DNA from 2 places in the Rhodococcus sp. NPDC058639 genome. Region 1 is predicted to be linked to the other one. Evidence: riboswitches for the same ligand, from Rfam matches in the RefSeq annotation. Region 1 holds a riboswitch; the other holds the start of a gene.
The links. Region 1 has a riboswitch for thiamine pyrophosphate ahead of ACFWU2_RS06215 (TenA family protein). Riboswitches for the same ligand answer to the same signal wherever they lie in the genome.
Positions count from the first base shown of each region.

Region 1 (4,690 bases):
ATCGCCAATGTGCCGGGTACCTTCGTCGGCACTTCGCCGACGAGGATTTCCGACGCCTCGACGAGCGTGTCGGCAGGCATCGTGAGCAACTCTCCGACGCGGGATCGGGGTAGTTCGAGGATCTCGAGGAATCGCTCGGCCACCATGGCGGCGCGTTCGCGCCCGTAGACGGAGGTAGCGGGCGGCGATTGCGCAATGGCCTTGTGGAAGAGGCCTTCCGCGCGAGGAACCGTCATGAGGGTGGTGACGGAACCGCCTCCGGAGGATTCACCGAACAAGGTGACGTCGTCGGGATCTCCTCCGAATCCTGCGATACAGTCTCGCACCCATTCGAGCGCTGCGATCTGGTCGCGCAGTCCGACGTTGCTTTCGAAGGTGGTCTCCTCCGTGGAAAAGGACGACAGGTCGAGAAATCCCAGGGGCCCGAGCCGGTAGTTGAGGGTGACCACCACCACGTCGCCGGTCTCGCACAGCAGACGGCCGTCGTAGATCTTCTGTCCCGAATATCCCAGCACGTACGCGCCGCCGTGGATCCACACCATTACGGGCCGTGCTCTGCCGTCCGGTTCCGGCGCCCATACGTTGAGGGACAAGCAGTCCTCCCCCATCGTCATCCCCGGCTCGATGCGGATGGGGCTCTGGCGGCTCTGCGGAGCGATGGTCCCGTATCTGTCGCAGTCGAGCACGCCGTCCCACGGTGTGGGTGGCTCGCACGAGCGAAAACGCCGGGCGCCCCCGGTGGAAGCTGCGTACGGGATGCCTTTCCACGAGAACACCGAGCCGTCGCGATATCCGCGTACCTGCCCGTACTTGCAGTCGACGGTGAGCGTTGCAGTGTCCACGTGACCTCCCGATGACCCGACCATTCGCCAACGTACCAACCACGGCTACGCGGGCAGACCGACTCCGGTGAGACCGGCCGGAACGGGAGATCAGGAAGCGGACGCCTGGGGACAGGACTCGTGGTCGACGAGCCTGCAGACGAGTTCGTCGAGAGCGCGACGGAGTTCTCCGGTGTGCGTCTCGGACAGTTCGGGCAGGACGGTGGCCAGCGCGATCGGGACCAGCGATGCCGGGCCGAGCAGAACGCCCATGGCGGCATTCAGTGCCTCGACCTCACGGTGCAGTTCACGGTAGGTGACTTCCACCGAACCCCGGGTCAGCGCGATCCCGTCCGGCTCACAGCGGACGGCACCGGCGAGCATTCGGGGAAGTTCCGACATTGCGGGCCAACTGTTTTCGAGCTTCTGCACATCCCCGCCTTCGTCGAACGGTCGTTCTCGGTCCCCCTAACATACAGAGAGTTTGGTCCGAATTGAGCAGAATGGGTCTGCACGGGCAGGGGGCTTCGTACCGCCGGCCACTGGTGCTATGGTCGCGGAGACCGACACGGGGTGCTCCGCATTGCGGGGCTGAGATCACACCCGTCGAACCTGATCAGGTAATTCTGACGAAGGGATGTTTCGGCATGACCGTGCCTGCACACAGTTCCCCGGCCCCGGGCCGTTTCACCGACCTTCTCCGCGATCACACGCAGCCTCTCCGCGCCGCCATCGACAACCTGGAGTTCCTGCGTCGCCTGGGTGACGGCACCCTGCCACTCGATGCGTTCCGCACCTACATCGAGCAGGATGCGCTGTATCTCGCGGGTTACTCGAAGGCCCTCGCGCTGCTCTCCGCCAAGTCGCCGGACGCCGGCACCGGCGCGTTCTGGGCGACGAGTGCCGCCACCGCGGCCACCGAGGAATCCGTTCTCCACAACACCCTGCTCACCGGTGGCGTGCTGCCCCCGTCACCTGGGCCGATCGCACACTCCCCGGCGTGTCTGGGCTACGTGTCGTATCTGACCGCGACCGTCGCCACCGCGCCGTATCCGGTGGGGGCCGCCGCCGTGCTGCCCTGCTTCTGGATCTATGCGGAAGTAGCCCGCGACCTCGCGGTTCACGCGGCGGACGTCCTCTCCGCGAATCCCGCACACCCGTACGCGCAGTGGGTGGCCGCATACGACGACGAGGCGTTCCGGGCATCGGCCACAACGGCCCGCGAACTCGTCGACGCCGCAGGCGCAGCCGCCACGGACCGCGACCGCGAGGCGATGGTCGAGGCGTTCACGATCGCCACCCGGTACGAACTCATGTTCTGGGCCGACGCCCTCGACACCCGTCCCTGGCCCGCTTCGTGAGGCTCGGCCACCGCATCGGGGCCCTGCTCGTCGCTCTCAGCGCGCTGGCCACCGTGCCCGCGTGCGCGAACGATCCCGGCGCGGACGGCACCATCCGGTTCGCCCTCGACTGGACTCCGAACACCAACCACACCGGGCTCTACGTGGCCATTCGGGAAGGACTGTTCGACGAGGCCGGACTCGACGTCGAAATCCTGCCGTACAGCAACACCACGCCGGATCTGCTGGTCGACGCCGGGGCCGCCGAGTTCGGAATCTCGACGCACTCGCAGGCGACGTTCTCCCGCGCCGCGGGGTCGGACACCGTCACCGTCCTCGCCCCGCTGCAACACCGCGCGACCGCGATCGGCGTGCGGGCGGACCGGGCCGACCTGCAGTCCCCCCGGGATCTCGACGGTCTCACCTATGCCGGGTTCGGCGATCCCGGTGACGACGAAACGTTGAGTCAGGTCATCCGCAACGACGGTGGCACAGGCGAATTCACTTCGGTCGTGCTGGGCACCTCGGCGTACGAAGCGGTGTATTCCGGTACCGCCGACTTCACCGTGTCCTACGTCGCGTGGGAAGGCCTCGAGGCACAACACCGCGGACTGCCGATGCGGTACTTCGCGCACAGCGACTACGGGTTCCCCGACGCCTACTCGATCGTGGTCGACGGCAACGAGACCTGGATGGCGGAACGTCCCGACAATGCCCGGGCGTTCATCCAGGCCCTGCAGCGGGGGTACCGGATAGCCGCGGACGATCCACAGCGCGGAGCGCAGCACCTCATCGACGCCAATCCCGGCATGTTCACCGACGAATCGCTCGTTCTCGAGAGCCAGCAGATGTTGTCGGCGGACTACATGCGTGACGACAGCGGGCAGGTCGGCACACTCGATCTCGAACGATGGTCGGGGTACTCCCGGTTCCTGTTCGAGGCCGGCCTCCTTGCCGGAGCCGACGGCGCGACGCTCACCGAGGAACCCGACTGGTCGACCTACTTCACCGATGCCCACCTCGCTCGCTGAAAAGGCTTCGCGGAGCGGCATACCCGGGCGTCTGCACACCCTGCTCCCCGCCGCGACTGTCGCCGTGCTGGTGATCGCAGCGTGGGAGTGGTACGTACGGACGACCGGTATCCGGCCACAGGTTCTGCCCCCTCCCAGCCGGGTTCTCACGCAGGGATGGGCGCATCGCGCCGACCTCGCCGGCCACGCCGCGGCGACCCTGCAGGTCACCCTCGCCGGGTTCGCCGTGTCGTTGGTGGTCTCGTGGATACTCGCGATCGCGGTGGATTTCTCCGGCTGGTTGCGGCGCGCTTTCGTACCCCTGTTCGTGGTGTCGCAGACCCTCCCGATCATCGCGATCGCACCGTTGATGATCATCTGGTTCGGATTCGGTCTGCTGCCCAAAATTCTGGTCATCGCACTGGCCACGTTCTTCCCGATGACGATCGGTTTGATCGAGGGGTTCGCGGCAGCCGACCGGGAGGCCGGTGCGCTGATGCGAAGCATGGGCGCCAGTCGCCGGCAGGAGTTCAGGTACGTGCGACTGCCCTCGGCGCTGCCCCGTTTCTTCACGTCGTTGCGTATCGGAATCACCTATGCGGTGGTCGGCGCAGTCTTTGCCGAATACGTCGGTGCCACTTCCGGACTCGGTATCTATATGGCGACACAGAAGAACTCCTTCCGCACCGACCTGGTGCTCGCGGCGGTCGCCGTGACCGCGGCCGTCTCTCTTCTCCTGTATCTGCTCACGTACGCCGCGGAGCGACTCGTCGCGCCGTGGGCATCGACGACGGAGACCCGGCCGTGAACGCGGTGTCCGTGACCGGTCTACGCCGGTCGTTCGGCGGCAACACCGTCCTCGACGGCATCGACTTCGAGGTGGCGGCCGGAGAGTTCGTCTCCGTCATCGGGCCCAGCGGGTCGGGCAAATCCACGCTGTTCGGTGTGATCGCCGGACTCGACACGCCCGACGCCGGCTCCGTCACCATCGGCGGAGCCCGCGCAGCGCCCGGCCGGGCGGCGCTGATGCCGCAGAAGGATCTGCTGTTTCCATGGCGCAGCGTCCTCGACAACTGCACCCTCGGGCTCGAGGTCCAGGGCATGCCTCGACGCCAGGCCCGCGAGCGGGCCCGCTCGTTGCTTCCCGCCTTCGGACTCTCCGGATTCGAACACGCTCGGCCGGCTCAACTGTCGGGCGGGATGCGGCAACGCGCGGCACTCGCCCGCACCGTCCTGCAGGGGCGCGATGTGCTGCTGCTCGACGAACCGTTCGGCGCTCTCGACTCGCTCACCCGCACCGACATGCAGTTGTGGCTACAGGACGTCCGGAAGCGTGACCGATGGACGGTGCTGATGATCACCCACGATGTCCGTGAGGCGATCCTGCTCTCGGACCGCGTCCTCGTTCTCTCGGCTCGGCCGGCCACGATCCGTCATCAGGTCCGGGTCCCGCTGCCCCGGCCCCGGTCTCTGCAGACCCTCACCGACCCGGCCTTCGTCGGCATCGAACGCGAACTGG
Region 1 covers NZ_JBHXRF010000003.1:68,202-72,891, forward strand. The annotation lists gene ACFWU2_RS06205 (carboxylesterase/lipase family protein) at 1-866, opposite strand, end outside; gene ACFWU2_RS06210 (non-ribosomal peptide synthetase) at 933-1,253, opposite strand; TPP riboswitch at 1,381-1,476, shown strand; gene ACFWU2_RS06215 (TenA family protein) at 1,469-2,182, shown strand; gene ACFWU2_RS06220 (ABC transporter substrate-binding protein) at 2,227-3,192, shown strand; gene ACFWU2_RS06225 (ABC transporter permease) at 3,173-3,979, shown strand; gene ACFWU2_RS06230 (ABC transporter ATP-binding protein) at 3,976-4,690, shown strand, end outside.

Region 2 (4,690 bases), on a different contig from region 1:
TCCTGCGCCGCGGGAAGCAACACGGACTGCATCATGTACGACGCTTCACCGAGATAGGCGGAGCCGACGGGATTGCCGCCGCGCGAATTGGCGCGTGCGGTCTCGATCAGCCCGGTGTACACGGGCAGCATGCGTCCGATCTCGGTGAGGTTGCGGGTGCTGTCGGCCTCGTCCGCGGTGAGACCGGTCGCGGCGACCACGAGATGGTCGGAGGCCTCAGCGAGGGCGTCCAGATAACGCTCTCGAACCTCGGCGGGCTCGATGCCCCCGGAGATGAACCCTGTCACCGCGGCGGCGTCTGCTACGGACAGGGCGCTGTACAGGTTTTGGGAAGCGTTCGCGAGCGGTTCGATCGTCGCGAGGAGTCGGCCGTGCGTGTCCTGGCGTGCGCCCACGAGTTGCACCGTCACCACGCACGACGCGACGAGCAGGACGGCGAGCACGCCCGCGAGGACCGCGAAGAGCACAGGAGTGGACTGCAACGTGCTGCTGTGCCGGCGGGCAGCGCGTAGGACCGGGTTTTTGGGATCCTCGGTACGCTGGTCATGGTTCTCGACCGGTAGAACAGTAGGGGTCAGGCGAATATCCACCGCATAACCCCCCTTCTCAGGTTGCCGGTTTTGTGGAGCATATAAGCAGCACGCGAAAGAATGTGCCGACCACGGACACGGGATCTCGTCGCCCGAGCACTTCCGTGACGGCTGGGACCAGGGAGCGGACAGGATGCGCGGTGACGGGGACGGCTGGGCCGTCGGGCCGGACGGTGACAAGCGGTGGGGACGGCACGGTGCCGCCGGATTGCTCCTGCGCGCGCCGCTTCCGGACGGGACTCCCGCTGTTCTTCTACAGCACCGCGCGGCGTGGAGTCATCAGGGCGGGACGTGGGCACTGCCGGGCGGCGCTCGCGACTCGCACGAAAGCACCGTCGACGCGGCGGTCCGCGAAGCGCACGAGGAGGCCGGTATCGAGGTGACGGCACTCGCCGTGCGTGCCGTGCGGGTCACCTCCGGGTCGGAGGGCGGGTGGACCTACACCACGGTCGTCGCCGACGCCGCTGCTCCGCTCGACACCACGCTCAACGGCGAGAGCACCGAACTTCGCTGGGTGCCCGAAGAGCAGGTCGGCGAGATGCCGTTGCACGCTGGCTTCGCGGAGGCGTGGCCCGCCCTGCGCACCCGCCCGGTACGGATGTTGCTCGACACCGCGAATGTCCTCGGCTCGACCGGGCCGACGGGCTGGTGGCGGGATCGTCCTGGGGCGACGAGTGCTCTGCTCGCGAATCTTGCCGCCGTCCTTCCCCGGACCGTCGAGCTTCCGGACGGCCTGTTCGGATGGGTGCCGCAGGTCGAGGCGGTCCTCGAAGGAGCCGCGCGCGGTGCGGCGACGGACGACGCGCGTATTCCCGTGCACACCGCCGAGGGGAGCGGAGACGACGAACTGGCCCGCCTCGCGGCATGCACCGCGACCGCGGTCGATCCGGGTGTGACGGTCGTGGTCACCGCCGACCGCGGCCTTCGTGAGCGGCTTCCGGAGAGCGCGGTGGCACTGCCCCCGTCCGCTGTCCTGGCGTGGCTCTAGAGCGCGTCGTTCACGGTGTGGGCAGCGCGGCCTTCAACGCGGCGGCTGCGGCGCGCGGATCGGCGGCCTCGGTGATGGCCCGCACGACGGCGATCCGGGTGGCGCCCGCGTCGAGGACCTGAGGCAGCCGCTCGAGATCGATCCCGCCGATCGCGAACCACGGCCTGCGGGGATGCGACTTGTGGACCTCTCGCAGCACGTTCAGGCCGGCTGCCGGACGACCCGGTTTGGTCGGGGTGTCCCACACCGGACCCGACGCGAAGTAGTCGACGCCCTCTTCGATGTCGGCGAGCGACGCCTGCCCGCGGGTGCCGGTCGAACGGCCGATCACGATGTCGTCGCCGAGGATGCTCCGCGCATGCTCGACCGGCAGGTCACCCTGGCCGAGGTGGAGGATGTCGGCACCCGCGGCAAGGGCGATGTCGGCTCGGTCGTTGACCGCCAGCAACGCACCGTGGCGCGCGCATGCGTCGGCCAGGATGGACAGGGCTGCGAGTTCGTCACGTGCCTCGAGCCTGCCGTACTTCTTCTCACCCGCCGAACCCTTGTCGCGCAGCTGAACGATGTCGACACCGCCGGTCAGCGCCTCGTCGATGAATCGGGCGAGGTCGCCGGTGTCGCGGCGCGCGTCGGTGCACAGGTACAGCCGGGCGGTCGCGAGACGCCCACGGGGGTCGGGATGGTTGCCGCGGTAGGTGGTCACGGTCAAGACGGTAACCTCTCGGGTAGACGAGATACGACACGGGAGTCCCGAGGTACACGGGGCTGAGAGGGGGCCTGCCGGCCCCGACCGTTATGACCTGAACCGGATCATGCCGGCGCAGGGAGTGAGGTGGACCGATGACAACAGTGGCAGTCGTGGGTGGCGGAGTGATCGGTCTGTCGATCGCGTGGCGCGCGGCCCGCTCGGGGTACGTCGTCACCGTCCACGATCCGGATCCCGGTTCGGGTGCGTCCTGGGTGGCAGGCGGAATGCTCGCCCCGTTGTCCGAAGGGTGGCCCGGAGAAGGTCACGTCCTCGAACTCGGTGCCGCGTCGCTGCAGCGCTGGCCCGAGTTCGCAGCACTCCTCCGGTCCGGGACCGGCATCGACCTGGTGACCTCCACGGCGTCGATGACCGTCGCTCTCGACGCCGCAGACGCCGCGGACCTGCGCACGGTCGCCGAGTGGGTGCAGGCGCAGGGTCATGAGATGCGGGTGCTCTCCCGCGCCGAGGTGCGCGACCTCGAACCCTCCCTCGGACCTCGCATCCGACTCGGTCTGCTCGCGTCGGCGGAATTGTCCGTGGACAACCGCGCGCTCGTCGTCGCCCTGCGTCGTGCCGCCACCGATGCCGGTGTCCGATTCTCCGAGGCACCGGTCGCCGATCTCGCCGACCTCGCCGACCTCGCCGCCGATCGCGTCGTGCTCGCGGCCGGTTCCGCCTCCTCCCGACTGTGGCCGGGCCTGCCGGTACGGCCCGTCAAGGGTGAGATCCTGCGGCTGCGGATGCGTCCGGGAGCGACCCCGCTTCCGGAGCGCACCATTCGGGGCAACGTCCACGGCAGACCCGCCTACCTGGTGCCCCGCCGTGACGGTCTCGTCGTCGGTGCCACCCAGTACGAGGCGGCAGATACGCAGGTGACGGTCGCGGGGGTGCGCGACCTGATCGCCGATGCGGAGGCACTGCTGCCGGCGATCGGCGAGTACGAACTCCACGAGGCGAGCGCGGGACTGCGCCCCATGACACCGGACAACCTTCCGCTCATCGGACGGTTGTCGGAGCGCGTGATCGCCGCGACGGGACACGGCCGCAACGGCGTGCTGCTCACACCCCTCACCGTCGACGCGGTGCTCGCCGAATTGTCCGAAGATCCCTTGCCCGAGGTGAAGCATGCTTCCCCTCAACGATTTACGGAAGTGGTAGCGCAATGACCGACCGAACTCAGTCGAACCGAACTCAGGTGGGCGTCACCGTCAACGGCGAGGACAAAGACTTCGCGGTGGCACCGACGATGTCCGAACTGCTGGCAAGCATGGGACTGCCCGAGAAGGGCCTCGCCGTCGCAGTCGACGGCGTGGTATTCCCCCGCAGCCGCTGGGGCGAGCGGGTGGCCGCGGGCGCACAGATCGAGATTCTCACGGCGGTCCAGGGTGGCTGACTTCCCCAGCGGCCTCCCCGGCGACCCGGCCGCGGACCTGCCCCCGTTGACCATTGCCGATCGCACCTTCGGATCCCGGCTGATCACCGGAACCGGCGGAGCGGCGAGTCTCGCCGCGCTGGAGGACGCGCTGGTCGCCTCCGGAACCGAACTGACGACCGTCGCGATGCGCCGCGTCGATCCGACATCGGGCACCGGTGTCCTCGATCTGGTGCGCCGGCTCGGGATCGCTCTGCTGCCGAACACCGCCGGTTGCCGCGGCGCGAAGGAAGCCGTACTCACCGCGCAACTCGCACGTGAGGCGCTCGAGACCGACTGGGTCAAACTCGAAGTCATCGCCGACGAGCGGACACTGCTCCCCGACGCGATCGAACTGGTCGCGGCTGCCGAACAATTGGTAGACGACGGATTCGTGGTCCTGCCGTACACGACGGACGACCCCGTGCTCGCGCGCCGGCTCGAGGACATCGGCTGTGCCGCAGTCATGCCGCTCGGCTCGCCCATCGGGACGGGCTTGGGCATTGCGAACCCGCATCACATCGAGATGATCGTCGAGGCCGCCGGGGTGCCGGTGATCCTGGACGCCGGAATCGGCACCGCATCCGACGCCGCGCTCGCAATGGAACTCGGTTGCGACGCAGTGCTCCTCGCAACCGCGGTCACGCGCGCGAAAGAGCCCGCGCTGATGGCATCGGCGATGCGGCACGCGGTCGAAGCGGGATTCCGTGCACGCCATGCCGGACGGATCCCGAAACGGTTCTGGGCGCAGGCGTCGTCGCCTCTCGAACCCTGACGACGGGGTGGCGGCTGCGCGCGCGTTCCCGATCGTGCAGAGTAGGGCCCATGATCGAAGTGACCGGACTGACCAAGACCTTCGGGTCCACGACCGCGGTCGACGATGTGACGTTCACGGTCCGCCCCGGCATCGTCACAGGGTTCCTCGGCCCCAACGGCGCCGGGAAGTCGACGAC
Region 2 covers NZ_JBHXRF010000008.1:282,328-287,017, reverse strand. The annotation lists gene ACFWU2_RS17910 (hypothetical protein) at 1-482, opposite strand, end outside; gene ACFWU2_RS17905 (NUDIX domain-containing protein) at 724-1,578, shown strand; gene thiE (thiamine phosphate synthase) at 1,589-2,281, opposite strand; TPP riboswitch at 2,310-2,424, shown strand; gene thiO (glycine oxidase ThiO) at 2,419-3,492, shown strand; gene thiS (sulfur carrier protein ThiS) at 3,489-3,719, shown strand; gene ACFWU2_RS17885 (thiazole synthase) at 3,712-4,512, shown strand; gene ACFWU2_RS17880 (ABC transporter ATP-binding protein) at 4,563-4,690, shown strand, end outside.
Region 2: another riboswitch for thiamine pyrophosphate. It lies ahead of thiO (glycine oxidase ThiO); the one in region 1 lies ahead of ACFWU2_RS06215 (TenA family protein).